Linked DNA regions of Reyranella humidisoli. The protein of the gene in region 1 interacts with the protein of each later gene in a pairwise test. Links are inferred from orthologs where the notes say so. Each region holds a gene or a part of one and is shown in the gene's direction. Other genes may lie near its edges.

Region 1 (7,777 bases):
GGAAGCTCTTCTTGAGCCGCTCCATCTCCGCGATGATCGCGTCCGAGGTCGAGAGCGCGTTGGATCCGGGGCGCTGGAAGATGCCGAGCGCGGTGGCCGTCTTGTTGTTGAGGTAGGCGTTCAGCGTGTAGTCCTGCGCGCCCAGCTCGACGCGGGCGATGTCGCGGAGGCGTGTCACCGACCCGTCCGTCTCGGCGCGGATCACGATGTTCTCGAACTGGTCGGGCGAGCTCAGCCGGCCCAGCGTGCGCACCGACAGGGTGAACCCGCCCGGCGACACCGCCGGCGCCTGGTTGACCGCACCCGCGGCCACCTGGAGGTTTGCTGCCCGCAGCGCCAGCACGACCTCGCCGGCCGTCAGGTTGCGCGCGGCGACTCGGGCCGGGTCGAGCCAGATGCGCATCGAGTAGTCGCGGCCGCCGAACACCAACACGTTGCCGACGCCGTCGACGCGGGTCAGCACGTCCTTCACGTAGAGCGTGGCGTAGTTGGAGATGTACTGCTGGTCGCGGCTGCCGTCCGGCGAGACCATGTGAACGACCATCATCAGGTCGGGCGAGGCCTTGCGGACGACGATGCCGAGGCGCTGCACGTCCTCGGGCAGGCGCGGCTGGGCGACCGCGACGCGGTTCTGCACGAGCACCTGGGCCTGGTCGATGTCGACCCCCGGCTTGAACACGACGTTGATCGACAGGCGGCCGTCACCGGTCGACTGCGACTGGATGTAGAGCATGTCGTCGACGCCGTTGACCTCGAGCTCGATCGGCGTGGCGACCGTCTCGGCGATCACCTCGGCGGACGCGCCGGGATAGGTCGCGGTGATGTTGACGGTCGGCGGCGCGATCTCGGGATATTCCGCCACGGGCAGGCCGCGCTGGGCGATGAAGCCCACGATCACGATGATGACCGAGAGAACCGACGCGAAGATCGGCCGGTCGATGAAGAAATGGGAAAAACGCATGACCGGCCCTTACCCGGCCTTGGCGGTGATCTCGGCCTTCTGGGGCACGACCTTGGCGCCCGGCCGGACCATGGGATTGGCGAGGCCGTCGAGCACGACCTTGTCGGTGGGCGCGAGGCCGGAGCGGATCACGCGCAGACCGTCGACCAGCGTGCCCAGGGTCACCGGCTTGGCCTGGACGACGTCGCCCGGGCCGACGACGAACACGATCTTGCGCGCCTGGTCGGAGATGATGGCCGAGTCGGGAATCAGCAGCGCGTCATACTCACCGCCGAAGAGCTGGAGGCGGCCGAAGATGCCGGGTGTCAGGAGCTGGTCCTTGTTGTCGACGAGGGCGCGAACGCGGATCGTGCCCGAGCGGGCGGTCATCGCGTTGTCGACGAAGTCGACCTTGCCGGTGCGCTTCCACTCGGTCTCGTCGGAAAGCCGGATGCGGACGGGATTGGCGCCGTCGCGCGAGGAGGCGAGCGCCCCCGACAGGATCAGGCGGCTGTAGCGGAGATGGTCGGCCTCCGAGATGTCGAAGACGAAGCGGATGGGATCGAGCGTCACGATCGTGGCGAGCAGCGTGGCGCCGGTCTGCCCACCTGAGATCAGGTTGCCGGCATCGACCTTGCGGTCCGAGATGCGGCCCGCGATTGGCGCCGTGACGTTCGTCCATTCGAGGTTGAGCTGGGCGTTGCGCAGCGCGGCCTCGGCCGACTTGAGCTGGGCGCGGGCAACGGCGAGCGTCGACTTGCGCGAATCCTGTTCGGCCTCGGTGATGGTGCGCGAGGCGATTAGGGACGCACCGCGATTGACCTGCAGCTCCGCGAGGTCGACCTGGGCCTTGTTGCGCGCGACGTCGGCGTCGGCGACATCGACGGCGATCTCGTAGGGCCGCTTGTCGATGGTGAAGAGCGGATCGCCGATCTTGACGATCTGGCCGTCGCGGAAATCGATCTTGTCGATGAAGCCCGAGACGCGCGCGCGTACTTCCACGGAAGCGACGGCCTCGAAGCGGCCGGAATATTCGTCCCACTGGGTCACCCGCTTGGCAACCGGCTCGGAAACGCCGACCGGCATGGCCGGGGGGCCGCCCTGGGCGAGGGCTGCGGTGGAGAGCGACAGGAGGGAAAGGCCGGCAAGGGCCAGCAGGCGACGGCTTACGGACAACTCGGAACTCCCCCGCGAACAATTCTGCGTCGCGATGTCGACATGTGGTTGCCACGTGGACTGGTGTCAATTCCCGCCGAGGTAACCGACAGGCCTTCGGGGAACGGCGTTCGAGGGCGCTGATATCCCCTCAAATTTACAGCGGGAAAGCGAGAACATTCCCCGCTCCCATTGTCTGTGGCGCGCCCGTGCCCTCTTAATGTTCAGCCATGAAGACCTCGGTGATCGTCAACCGTTTCGCCCACAAGGGAGGCGCGGGGCTGCGCTGGCCGGCGATCAAGGCCGAACTCGAGAAGCGGCTGGGGCCGTTCGAGGCGCAGTTCACGCAAGCGCCGGGTCACGCCACGCAACTCGCGCGGGCAGCTCTGATGAGCGGGGCCCGCCGGTTCGTGGCGGTGGGCGGCGACGGCACCGTGAACGAGACGCTGAACGGCCTGCTCGATCCGTCAGGCCAGCTTCTCGCGCCCGAAGCGGTCCTCTGCCCGATTCCCGCGGGCACGGCCAATGAACTCTGCCGGGCACTCGGCCATGGCGCCGATCCATCGAAGGCCTATGACGCGGCGGCGGCGACGGGGCGACGGGCGATCGATCTGGTACGCGTCCGCTGCATCGGCGCCGAGGGCCGTCCGGTCGAGCGCTTCGGCTATCTGATGGCGGCGATTGGTGCCGCCGCTCTGGTCAGCCAGCGCACGTCGCAGTCGCGCTGGGCCAAGAAGTTCGGCGACGTCGCCTACATGCTGATGGCGCCCGCCGTCATCCTGGGTTTCCGCTCCCGTGGCGTTGCAATTACCGTCGATGGGATCGACAGGGGCACCAGCAATCTATTCACCGCGTTGATCGCCAACACCGAAAACGGCGGCGGCGGCCTGCGCCTGGCACCGGGCGCCGCCTTCGATGACGGAATGCTCGATCTCGTCGAGGTCGGCGACGTGTCCCGGCTCGGCGCCCTGCTGGGCGTGATGCCGCGGCTGGCCGACGGTTCGCATGTCGGCCATCCGAAGGTGTGCACGAGCCGCGGGCGATCCTTCCGCTTTGCGTCCGAGGTCGACACGCTGGTCGATCTGGACGGGGAAACAATCGGTCGATTGCCGCTCGACGTCGAGGTCCTGCCGCGGGGCTTCGCCGTGGGCGCGGTCGAGCCGATCCCGTAGAGGGCGCAGAGGCGGTCGGGCTTCTGCTATTATCGCCGGATGAAGATCAAGAAATTCGGCACGCCGCTCAAGCCCTCCGCGATCAAGCTCATGATGCTGGGCTCGGGTGAACTCGGGAAGGAAGTGGTCATCGAGGCGATGCGCTTCGGCATCGAGGTCATCGCCTGCGACCGCTATGCCGACGCGCCGGCCATGCTGGTCGCCAACAGCGCCTACGTGTTCGACATGCGCGACGGCGGAGCGATGCGCCATGTCGTCGAGACGGTGAAGCCCGACTTCATCGTGCCCGAGATCGAGGCCATCGCGACCGACACGCTGGTCGAGCTGGAGAAAGAGGGCTGGACCGTCATCCCGACGGCGCGTGCCGCCCAACTCACCATGGACCGCCGCGGCATCCGCAAGCTGGCGGCCGAAAAGCTCAAGCTGCCGACCTCGCCCTATCGCTTCGCCGGCAGCCTCGAGGAGCTGCAGGCAGGCGCGGCGGCGGTGGGCTTTCCCTGCTTCATCAAGCCGACCATGTCGTCGTCCGGCCATGGCCAGAGCGTCGCGCGCAAGCCCGCCGATGTGGCCAGGAGCTGGAAGACCGCGATGGAGGGCACGCGCGCCAGCACCGGTCTTGTCATTGTCGAGGGCGCCATCGACTTCGACTACGAGATCACGTTGCTCACCGTGCGCCATGACGGCGGCTTCGGCTTCTGCGAGCCGATCGGCCACATCCAGGTCGACGGCGACTATCGCGAAAGCTGGCAGCCGCACGCCATGTCGAAGACCGCCCTGCGCAAGGCGCGCGACATCGCGAAGAAGGTCGTGAACGAACTGTGCGGCGCGAAAGGCCGCGGCCTGTTCGGCGTCGAGATGTTTGTGAAGGGCGACAAGGTCTGGTTCTCCGAACTGTCGCCCCGTCCGCACGATACCGGCATGGTCACGATGGTGTCGCAGAACATGAGCGAGATGGAGCTGCACGTCCGCGCCATCCTCGGCCTGCCGATTCCCGAGATCACCTGCCAGCCCGGCGCCTCGGTGCCCGTCCTCGGCGACGGCACTCTCAAGGACCCGACCTACACCGGCATCGCCAAGGCGCTGGCCGCACCGGGAACGTCGGTGCGCATCTTCGGCAAGCCCGAGGTGAAGGGCCACCGCCGCATGGCCGTCGCGCTCGCGACCGCCCGCACCGTCAAGGAAGCCCGCCGCAAGGCGATGGCGTCGGCGAAGCAGATCAAGGTCTCATAAAACCCCGTCGTCTCGACCGAAGCCGAGCGTAGCGAGGCGGAGTGGAGAGACCTTCTCTCCACGATTTGCCGGCTTTAAGTCGAGAGAAGGTCTCTCCACTCCGCGCTGCGCGCTCCGGTCGAGCCGACAGGTTCTTTAATGCCGGAAGTGCCGCATCCCGGTGAAGACCATCGCGAGGCCCTTTTCGTCGGCCGCGTCGATCACTTCCTTGTCGCGCATCGAGCCGCCCGGCTGGATGATCGCGGTGGCGCCGGCTTCGGCGGCGGCCAGGAGCCCGTCGGCGAACGGGAAGAAGGCGTCCGACGCCACGACGCTGCCGACCGCCGGGCTCACCTTGAGGCCCGCGGCCTCGCCCGATTCGGCGGCGCGGATGGCGGCGATGCGGGAGCTGTCGCGGCGGTTCATCTGGCCGGCGCCGACGCCCACCGTGGCGCCGTCCTTGGCATAGACGATGGCGTTCGACTTCACGTGCTTGCAGACGGTGAACGCGAACAGCAGGTCGTCGAGTTCCTTCGCCGTCGGCGACCGCTTGGTCACGACCTTGAGGTCGGCCTTCGTCAGGTGGCCGTTGTCGCGCGTCTGGAAGAGATAGCCGCCGGCCACGCTCTTGAGCGTCATGCCCGCCGTCGTCGGATCGGGCAGGGCGCCGGCCAGCAGCACGCGCACGTTCTTCTTGGTGGCGAGGATCGCCAGCGCCTCGGGCGTCGCGTCCGGCGCGATCACCACTTCGAGGAACAGCTTCACCAGTTCGGCCGCGACCTTGGCTTCGAGCGTGCGGTTGACCGCGACGATGCCGCCGAAGATCGAGACCGGATCGCAGGCATAGGCTTTCTGGTAGGCGGTGAACTGGTCGGCATCGACCGCCACGCCGCAGGGGTTGGCGTGCTTCACGACGACGATGGCCGATTCCGCGAACTCCGCGACACACTCGTAAGCCGATTCGGTGTCGCCGATATTGTTGTAGGACAGCTCCTTGCCCTGGACCATGCGCGCCGTGGCGACGCCCGGCCGCTTGCTGCCGTCGCTGTAGAAGGCGGCCTTCTGGTGCGGGTTCTCGCCGTAGCGCAGCGTCTGCACGCGCTCGGCCGACAGGGTCAGCCGCTCGGGGAAGGTCTCGCCTTCCTGGCCAGCGAACCAGTTGGCGATCGCCGAATCGTAGGACGCGGTGCGGGCATAGGCCTTGGCCGCGAGCGTGCGGCGCAGCTTCAGGGTCGTCGCGCCCTTGTTGGCCTCCAGCTCCTGCAGCACCGGGGCATAGTCCTTGGGATCGACGACGACCGTGACGAAGTCGTGGTTCTTGGCCGAGGCGCGGATCAGCGCTGGGCCGCCGATGTCGATGTTCTCGACGCAGGTCGGGAAGTCGGCGCCGCGCGCTACGGTCGCCTCGAACGGGTAGAGGTTCACCACCACCAGATCGATACCCGCGATTTTATGATCGCTCATCGCCTTCTGGTGCCCCGCGTCGGTCCGGCGGGCGAGGATGCCGCCATGGATCGAGGGCTGCAGCGTCTTCACCCGCCCGTCCATGATCTCGGGGAAGCCGGTGTGGTCGCTCACCTCGACCACCTTGAGGCCGGCGTCGCGCAGCGACTTGGCCGATCCGCCGGTCGAGAGGATTTCGACCCCGTGCGCCGCCAGCGCCTTGCCCAGCTCGACCAGGCCCTCCTTGTCGGAGACGGAGATCAACGCGCGCTGGATACGGGCCAGGTCGGGCGTGGGCGAGGGGACGTACTGGGTCGAGGCGGACATGGCCGGTCTTTTAGGGCGAGTGGGCGAACGCCGCTACGTCCTGCTCTGTGTCATTTGGGCTTTTTTTGCCGACTATGGAGGCGGTTGGGGCTGAAATCCCGGCCTGTCGGCGCCGGGCGTGTGTTGCGCGGGCACGCGGGAGGTGCGTATCGTTTCAGGATCTACGGGGGAGGGGCCGATGTCTGCATTCAATGCAGTGCGTTTCCGCGTAAAGCCTGGTCGCGATCAGGCGTTCCTGGATGCCCACAAGGACATCGCCCAGGCATGGCCGGGCTTGGTGCATGCAAACATCATTAAGACCGGCGATCGCTCCTACTGCCTGATCGCCGAGTGGCCGGACATGGACGCCTGCGTCGCGGCGCGGCCCGCCATGATCGCGACCCTCAATTCCTTCCGCGACACGCTCGAAGACCTGGGCAACGGTCTCGGGGTCACGGATGCCGCGGCGGGCGCGGTCGTTCTGGCGCCGAAATAGTTCCGCACGCTGGCGGCGGACTTACGCGTCCGCGCCCTCCAGGACGCGGACCTTGAAGCCGTCGGATTGGAGGGCGGCCAGGAGTTCGCCCAGGTGGGCGCGATCGCGGGTTTCGACGGTGACGTCGAGTTCGGTGGCCTTGGCGACCACGCCGAACAACCGCTGGTGCAGCACTTCGACGATGTTGCCGCCGGCCCCGCCGATCAGGCCGGCCACGCGGGCGAGCTGGCCCGGCGCATCGCCGATCATCAGGCGCAGCCGCACGATGCGGCCGTCGCGGACCAGCCCGCGCAGCAGGACCGAGGCCAGCAGGCGGGTGTCGATGTTGCCGCCGCAGAGGATCAGCCCGACCTTGCGGCCCTTGAAGACCTCGGGATGGGCCAGCAGGGCCGCGAGGCCCGCGGCGCCCGCGCCCTCGGCCACGGTCTTCTCGACCTCGAGGAACAGTGCGATGGCGCGCTCGATTGCCACCTCATCGACCGCCAGTACCCGGTCGACCAGGGCGCGCGCGATGGCAAGCGGCGTCTGGCCGATGTCGCGCACGGCGATGCCCTCGGCGATCGTGTCGCCGCCCACCGTCACTGTCTCGCCGGCCAGGAGCTGGCGCATGGCCGAGTAGCCGGCCGATTCGACGCCGATCATTTTTACGTCGGGCTTCAAGCCGCGCGCCGCGACGGCGCAGCCCGCCAGCATGCCGCCGCCGCCGACCGGGACGACCAGCGTGTCGATCTCCGGCGCGTCCGCCAGCATCTCCAGCGCGATCGTGCCCTGGCCCGCGATGATGCGCGGATCGTCGTAGGGATGGACGAAGACCAGTCTCTCCGTGTCGGCCAGGCGGTGCGCCTCGGCCGCGGCTTCCGACAGCGTGTCGCCCTTCAGCACCACCCGCGCGCCGTGGTCGCGCGTGTGCTTCACCTTGGTGTTGGGCGTGAAGGACGGCATCACGATGGTCGCGGGAATGCCGAGACGTCCCGCGTGGTAGGCGACGCCCTGCGCATGGTTGCCGGCTGACATGGCGATGACGCCGCGGCGGCGCTCCTCGTCGGTGAGCTGCAG
Region 2 (7,792 bases), on another replicon or contig:
CTGCTGGCGCGAAGCCGTGGCTCTCGGTGTCGAGCACGTCGAGCGTATGGCCGAATTCGTAGAAGCCGCGGATCTGCATGCTCCCATCGTATCAAATGTATCGGTTCCGGTTGCAGGTATTGCGTTATCCCCATATGGAACATATCATGAACATACGGTTGAGGAGGCAAGTGATGGCTGTATTTTCCGGAGCGACGATCGAGGGTTTTGCAGGCCGCCAGGCGCTGGCGCCGCGGTCGGAGCAGGGCCTCTCGCGCCTCGCCGTGGACCGTCTGCGGCGACGCCATGTCGGCCTGCGCCGGACCGGCCCACGCTTCACCGACAGGCTGTTCTTTGCTGTCCTGCCGGATGCGGAGACCGCCGAACGGATTGCCGAGCGTGCCGCCGCCTCGCGCGCCCGGCATGGCCTCACGGGCCGGCTGCTCAAGACCGGGCATTTCCATGTCACGCTGTCGACCGTGCACGAAGGCCACGGGCTGCCGGATGCCGACGAGATCGAGGGCTGGATGGCGCGCGCCGGGGGGATCTCGATGCCGTCGTTCCGTGTCGGGCTCGATCGCCTGATGAGTTTCGCCAACGGTGCGCTGGTCCTTACGGGTGACGACTCGACCGTCGGCATGGAAGTGCTGCAGCAACGCCTCTGCGACTCGCTAGACGACACACCGCGGCCGGCGCGCCGCTACACGCCGCATGTGACGCTGCTCTATGACGGCCGCCACATCGAGGCCGAGCCGGTCGAGCCGATCGCCTGGACGGTCCGCGAGGTGGTGCTGGTGCACAGCCTGATCGGCCAGACGACGCTCCGTCACATCGCGCGCATTCCGCTGTCCTGAGGTCCCACAGGAAGCCTGACGTGACTTCAGTGGAAGCCACCGATCGTCTGTTCTTCGCCCTGATTCCCGACGAGAAAACCGTGGAGGCGATTTGCGGCACGCGCCGGCACCTTTGTGAAGCGACCGGCATCTCCGGCACTGAAATCCTGCCTGAGCATCTCCATGTCACGCTGTGGCATGTCGGCGATGTCGCGGAGCCGCCACTGCCGGAAGCCATCGATGCGCTCGTCGAGCGCGCCAGCCAGGTCGACCTCCCATGCTTCCGGGTTTCCTTCACGCGTGCGAAGTCGCTCGCAAAGGGGGCCTTCGTGCTCTGCGGCGGCAAGAGCGTCGCGGCCCTGAAGACGCTTTCGACGCGGCTGCGCGACGTCCTGAGCGAGCCTGGAGCGGAGAAGCGGAAGCCGTTCACGCCGCACATGACGTTGCTGAGGAGCGAAACGCTGGCGCCGCCCCGCGACGTCAGTCCTGTGACATGGACCGCGCGTGAGATCGTCCTGGTGCACAGCCTGCCCGGCAAGACCACGCATCGCCATGTCGGCCGCCTGCCGCTGCGGCCGGGCGCGCAACTGTGGTTGCCGGGATTTGATTTCTGATTGGTCTCGTTCGGCTATGATCGGGCCATGAAGCCCTATGTCCTCTGCCACATGGTCTGCAGCGTCGACGGTCGCATCTGGGGTAGCCGCTGGCGGCCCAAGGTCAACATCGTGCCCAACCTGTTCGAGCGGCTGCACGACCAGATGGGCGGTGGCTCGTGGCTGTGCGGGCGGGTGACGGCTCAGGAATTCGCCAAGGGCAAGGAGCCGCACTATCCCGACACGGATCGAACGTTCCCGCGCGAGAACTGGTTTGCGCAACGCGAGGCCAAGGCGTGGGGAATCTTCCTCGATGCCCATGGCAAGGCTGTCTGGGCTCGCAAGGATATCGGCGGCGATCCGATCCTCGTCATCTTGACCGAGTCGGTGCCGGACCGGCACCTAGCCGGGCTGCGCGCTGACGGCGTGTCCTACATCTTCGCCGGCAAGGCCGAGGTCGATCTCGCGGCAGCGCTCGAGACGCTCAATCGCGAGCTGGGCATCGAGCGGATCATGCTGGAGGGCGGGGGCGGGGCGAACGGTGCGCTTTTGAGGGCCGGCCTGATCGACGAACTGAGTCTCGTGATCTGCCCGGTGATCGACGGCAGCACGGGTGGACCGATCGTGTTCAAATCGGGCGATGCCGATCTCGGGCCTGCGCCGGTCGAGAGCATGACGCTGGTGAGCCACGACGTCCTGGAGGGCGGGACGATGTGGCTACGCTATCGGCTGCGTTCGACCGCCGCCGGATAGTCAGTCCGCGGCCTTCCGGTCGAGGAAGTCGAGCGTGCCGTCGCTGCGCTCGCCCTTCAGGTAGCGGAAGGTGCCGGCGCCGGTGGCGAGCAGATCGTTCACCTGATTGTAGATCTCGGTCTCGGCGGCGAAGGTACTCTGGCTCGTAGAGGGACGCCACGCGCCCAGGATCGTGAGCACGTCGCCTTCGCGGCCGGCCTTGATGAACTGGGTGGTGAAGGCGAGCGTTACGGAAAGTCGCCGCGCCGTCGCCGTCTCATTGAAGGTGCAGGCAAAGCCGCTCGCGGAATCAAGGAGCGTCATCAGCACGCCGCCATGCAGCAGGCCGTTGGCGTTGCACAGTTCCGGCCGCACCTTGAGTTGCATCTCGACGAAGCCGTGACGCCACGCCACGACCTGGTGGCCGATCACGCCGTTGAAGCCGCGGAACTCATAAGGAGCGACCGGCCGAGCGTCGGCCGGTCGTTGGATCGCCATGTCTGGAAAGCCTCCGGGGGAGGGTGCGCCTAGCGGCGCACCATCGCCGACATCGGCGCGCGATGGCCGTTGCCGTTGGCCATCATCGGCCGCAGGGCCGAGCCGGCAGGAGCGGTGACGGCGGGTTGCGCGGCCATGCCGGTGCGGATGTCGCGCGCGACCTTGACGAGGCGCGGACCCCAGTCGGCTTCGAGACGATCGCGGCTGATCTGGTAGATCGGCGCCGAGGCGTTGATCGCATAAGCGGCCGTGCCGTCCGAATTGCGCAGCGGAGCGCCGACGCCGCACAGCTCGGGCAGCCACTCGCCCCACGTGACACAGAAGCCGCGGTCGGTCAGTTCCTTGAACGAGCGCTCCAGGCCGGTCTTCACCTTGGCCCAGTCGTCGCGCCAGCGGCGGCGGATGGCATCGATCTGCTTGTTGCGGTCGACGTCGGGCAGCGAGAACAGGTAGGCGCGGCCCATCGCGGTGCTGGCCATCGGCACGCGGGTGCCGACATCGTGCGTGATCGCCACGACCGACGGGCCACGGCAGGCTTCGAGATAGATCATCGAGTGACGGTCGCGGCCGCCCAGCGCAGTGGAGGCGTTGAGGGCGTGGGCCAGCTGCTCCAGCGGCTGACGCGAGGCGCGGCGGACGTCCATGCTCGAGATGGCGGCGTAGCCCAGCGCCAGAACCGAGGCGCCCAGCTCGTACTTGCGGAAACGGCGGATGTAGTTGAGGTAGCCCAGCTCGGTCAGCGTGTGGGTCAGGCGGGCGACCGTCGGCTTCGGCAGGCCGGTGCGGTGGGCGATTTCCTGGTTGCCCAGCATGCCTTCGCCGGCATGGAAGGCGCGCAGGATGTCGAGGCCGCGGGCCAGCGCCGTGACGAACTGGCGATCCTTGCTGCTGGACCCTTCGGCGAGACCGTTCTCGACCGAGCTCTGGAAGGCGGCGGTTCGCGTAACGAGATGGCTAACGTTGCCCATGGGCGTTTGCTCCTGGTGAATGGCCGTTTATTTCTTTGCGGAGCGGAACCTGCCATTGGCTTAACTCTATCGCAATGCGCGTGAGCGGGTTTTGTCCTGCGAACATGCAAAGCGGCCATGTCACAGATGCGTGTTTCGATTATCGTTAGTTGCAGACGTGCTGTTTTGCTCTCGAAACGGGAATATCCGGCATATTTTAATGACGCGAGCGGCATCTTTCGACATGTTCGCGGCGGCCGGGTACGATCCGGACCGTCCCCTTCAAGAGGCAAAAATTGGCTAAAGAACCCACTCTGCCCAAGGATATTGCAGCCCTCTCCTTCGAGGATGCCCTCAAGGAACTGGAGGGCATCGTTCAGCAGCTCGAACGTGGCCAGGTGAAGCTGGACGAGGCGATTTCGGCCTACGAACGGGGCGCGCTGCTGAAGCGGCACTGCGAGCAGCGGCTGGCCGAAGCCAAGATGAAGGTGGAAAAGATCGTCTTCTCCGCCGACGGTTCGGTCGCGACGCAACCTGCCGACCTCGGCTGATTTCTCTCCGATGCCGTTGTCGTCGCACAGACAGTTCGATATCGCCCTCGGGTTTGCCGCGGAGTCGGTCGAGCGCACCATGGATCGCCTGCTGCCGTCCGGGGCCGTGGGCGAGGCGCGTGTCTTCGAGGCGATGCGCTACTCGAGCCTGGGCGGCGGAAAGCGGTTGCGCGCCTTTTTTGTGTTGGCCGGTGCGACGCTGTTCAAGGTGGGGACGCAGCCCGCCCTGCGAACGGCGTCCGCCATCGAGTTCGTGCACGCTTATTCTCTGATCCACGACGATCTGCCGGCGATGGATGACGACGATCTGCGGCGCGGCAAACCTACCTGCCACAAGCAATTCGACGAGGCGACGGCGATCCTGGCGGGCGATGCGCTGCAGGCGCTGGCCTTTGAGGTTCTGGCGCACGAGGACACACATGGCGACCCGGCGGTACGCACGGCGCTGGTGAGCGAACTCGCGAAGGCCGCGGGCGCCCGCGGCATGGTGGGCGGGCAGATGCTCGACCTGCTGGCCGAGCAGGAAAATTCCGACCAGACGATCGGCGCCATCACCCACCTGCAGCGCCTGAAGACGGGGGCGTTGATCTCCTTCTCGTGCACGGCGGGCGCCATCCTCGGCAAGGCGAGCGACCCCATGCGAATGGCGCTCGCGGGCTATGCGCACGATCTCGGCCTGGCGTTTCAGATCGTCGACGACCTGCTCGACATCGAAGGCAGCGCGGAGGAGCTGGGCAAGGCGACGGGCAAGGACGAAGCCGCCGGCAAGGCGACTTTCGTGTCCATCCTGGGCGTCGAACGGGCGAGGGCGCAGGCCGGAATGCTGGCGCGACAGGCCGCCGCGCATCTGGAGCCCTTCGGAGAAGCAGCGGATTTGCTAAGGCAAGCCACAGAATTCGTCGTGGCGCGCCGCACCTGAAGTTGGGGCAGAAAGCGCCGCGCAGGAGTATGGTAGTTCAATGACCGGCCACAGTACGACGCCGCTGCTCGATACCGTCGACGTTCCCGCCGACATCCGCCGCTTGCGCGCAGAACAGTTGCGTCAGCTAGCGGACGAACTGCGCCAGGAGACGATCTCGGCCGTTTCCGTTACCGGCGGCCATCTCGGAGCGGGACTGGGCGTCGTCGAGCTCACGGTGGCCCTTCACTACGTCTTCGACACGCCGAAGGACCGGCTGATCTGGGACGTCGGCCACCAGGCCTATCCGCACAAGATCGTCACGGGCCGCCGCAGCCGCATTCGCACCTTGCGCCAGGAAGGCGGGTTGTCGGGCTTCACGCGGCGTTCCGAGAGCGAATACGACCCGTTTGGCGCCGCTCACTCCTCGACCTCAATCTCCGCCGGCCTCGGCATGGCGGTGGCGCGCGATCTGGCGGGCGGCTCCAACAACGTGATCGCCGTGATCGGCGATGGCGCGCTCAGTGCCGGCATGGCCTACGAGGCGATGAACAATGCGGGCGCTTTGCGCTCGCGCCTGATCGTGGTGCTGAACGACAACGACATGTCGATCGCGCCGCCCGTCGGCGCGCTGTCGGGCCATCTCTCGCGGCTCCTGTCGGGCCGCCCCTATGTCACGCTGCGCAACCTCGGGCGCACCTTCGCCGAGAACCTGCCCAAGCCGCTGGAACTCGCGGCCAAGCGTGCCGAGGAATTCGCCCGCGGTTTCGTGGCGGGCGGCACGCTGTTCGACGAGCTGGGCTTCTACTATGTCGGTCCCGTCGACGGTCACAATCTCGACCATCTGCTGCCGGTGCTGAAGAATGCCCGCGACAGCCAGCTCGACAAGCCGATCCTGGTCCATGTCGTGACAAAGAAGGGCAAGGGCTACGGGCCGGCCGAGGCGAGCGCGGACAAGTACCACGGGGTGGTGAAGTTCGACGTCATCACCGGCAAGCAGTCCAAGCCGATCGCCAACGCGCCGCAATACACCTCGGTCTTCGCCAAGGCGCTGATCGCCGAGGCGGAGGCCGACAAGAAGATCGTGGCGGTGACCGCGGCGATGCCTTCGGGCACCGGCCTCGACAAGTTCGCCGAGCGCTTCCCCGAGCGCACATTCGACGTGGCGATCGCCGAGCAGCACGGCGTCACCTTCGCCGCCGGCCTGGCGACCGAGGGTTTCAAGCCGTTCACAGCGATCTATTCGACCTTCCTGCAGCGCGCCTTCGACCAGGTCGTGCACGACGTTGCCCTGCAGAAGCTGCCGGTGCGCTTCGCCATCGATCGGGCCGGGCTGGTCGGCGCCGACGGCGCCACCCATGCGGGCTCCTTCGACGTGGCCTATCTCGGCTGCCTGCCGGACTTCGTCATCATGGCGGCGGCCGACGAGCTCGAACTGATGAACATGGTGGCGACGGCCGCCGCGATCGACGACCGCCCCTCGGCCTTCCGCTATCCGCGCGGTGAGGGCGTCGGCGTCGAGTTGCCGGCGAAGGGCACGCCGCTGGAAGTCGGCAAGGGCCGGATCGTTCGCGAGGGCACCAAGATCGCCATCCTGAATTTCGGCGCGCGCCTGCAGGAGTGCCTGGTGGCGGCCGAGGATCTCGGCGCCAAGGGCCTCAGCACGACGGTGGCCGACGCCCGCTTCGCCAAGCCCCTCGACACGGACCTGATCCGCCGCCTCGCGCGCGAGCACGAGGTGCTGATCACCATCGAGGAGGGCTCGGTCGGCGGCTTCTCGAGCTTCGTGTTGCAGTATCTTGCGACGGCGGGCCTACTCGACAACGGACTGAAGGTGCGGCCGATGGTTCTGCCCGACCGCTTCCTCGATCATGCGTCGCCGGCCCGGCAGTACGAATGGGCCGGCCTCAACGCGCCGCAGATCGTGGCGACGGCGCTCGCCGCGCTCGGCCAGCAATCCGAGCGCGCCCGAGGCTAATCGCGCGGCTCGATGGGCGTCAGGTGCGAGGCGTGTGCTTCGACGATCTCCGCCGCATCGAGGCAGAGATCCTCGCGGAAACGGGCGGAGATGATTTGTACGCCCACGGGCGTTCCATCGGCGAGGCCGGTGGGCACCGACGCCGAGGGATAGCCCAGGACGGGCGTCGCAAGCAGGCAGTGCTGTGCGGCCATCATGCGATCCACGACCGGTTGGTCCTGCAGATCGAGGCCGTCCGGGAAGGGCAGGACGTGCGACACCGGCACGATCGCGACCGCATAGTCCGCGAAGAACAGCGACCAGGCGCGCATCAGGGCGAGACGCTGGCCGAATGCGTCGAGCAGACCGCCGGCATCGACCTCCGGCACGTAGTGGAGATGGCCTTCGACGTTGCGCCGTGCGGCGGCATCGCCCAGGGCCTGCACGGTCGCGACGAAGCCGCGGCGCTCGTCGTTGACGACCATCCGATGCCACAGCTCGGCTGCTTCGCCCAGTCGCGGCGGCGCGACCTGTTCGACGGCATAGCCGGCCGCCTCGAGCGCGCGTCCGGCCTGCTCGACGGCGGCACGGACCTCCGGCACCACGTCATCGAACGGGGCCGGCGCGATGGCGGCTCGCAGCGGCCGCGTCGGCGCGGGACCGGCGAGGGGCGCCGGCACCCAATTGGGATCGCGCGCATCGCCCCTCGCCATGGCAGCGAAGGCGAGGCGCAGGTCCGCGATTGAGCGGGCCAACGGGCCCTGCACGGACATGAGCTGCGCGGTGATGGGCCGCTCGGCGGTG

What was found.
Region 2: the proteins of purT (region 1) and KQ910_RS22720 interact in binary tests that used the Escherichia coli proteins (3 or more experiments, as listed by UniProt). The link is inferred for Reyranella humidisoli from one-to-one orthologs.

The regions. Positions count from the first base shown.
Region 1 is NZ_JAHOPB010000001.1:1,175,460-1,183,236, reverse strand. The notes cover bases 2,521-5,401. They hold purT (formate-dependent phosphoribosylglycinamide formyltransferase), read left to right. Parts: upstream 2,521-3,306; coding sequence 3,307-4,497; downstream 4,498-5,401. Other genes in these bases: purH (bifunctional phosphoribosylaminoimidazolecarboxamide formyltransferase/IMP cyclohydrolase), read right to left, coding at 4,633-5,401; KQ910_RS05735 (diacylglycerol/lipid kinase family protein), read left to right, coding at 2,521-3,267. Outside these bases: KQ910_RS05745 (efflux RND transporter permease subunit), read right to left, coding at 1-961; KQ910_RS05740 (efflux RND transporter periplasmic adaptor subunit), read right to left, coding at 971-2,116; more of KQ910_RS05735, read left to right, coding at 2,326-2,520; more of purH, read right to left, coding at 5,402-6,246; KQ910_RS05720 (antibiotic biosynthesis monooxygenase), read left to right, coding at 6,425-6,721; KQ910_RS05715 (threonine ammonia-lyase), read right to left, coding at 6,743-7,777. UniProt on the Escherichia coli protein: Involved in the de novo purine biosynthesis. Catalyzes the transfer of formate to 5-phospho-ribosyl-glycinamide (GAR), producing 5-phospho-ribosyl-N-formylglycinamide (FGAR). Formate is provided by PurU via hydrolysis of 10-formyl-tetrahydrofolate.
Region 2 is NZ_JAHOPB010000002.1:889,114-896,905, forward strand. The notes cover bases 3,202-6,097. They hold KQ910_RS22720 (polyprenyl synthetase family protein), read left to right. Parts: upstream 3,202-4,143; coding sequence 4,144-5,052; downstream 5,053-6,097. Other genes in these bases: KQ910_RS22710 (IclR family transcriptional regulator), read right to left, coding at 3,202-3,603; KQ910_RS22715 (exodeoxyribonuclease VII small subunit), read left to right, coding at 3,879-4,133; dxs (1-deoxy-D-xylulose-5-phosphate synthase), read left to right, coding at 5,093-6,097. Outside these bases: KQ910_RS22685 (hypothetical protein), read right to left, coding at 1-79; KQ910_RS22690 (2'-5' RNA ligase family protein), read left to right, coding at 174-833; KQ910_RS22695 (2'-5' RNA ligase family protein), read left to right, coding at 854-1,426; KQ910_RS22700 (dihydrofolate reductase family protein), read left to right, coding at 1,454-2,158; KQ910_RS22705 (PaaI family thioesterase), read right to left, coding at 2,159-2,635; more of KQ910_RS22710, read right to left, coding at 2,665-3,201; more of dxs, read left to right, coding at 6,098-7,009; KQ910_RS22730 (amidase family protein), read right to left, coding at 7,006-7,792.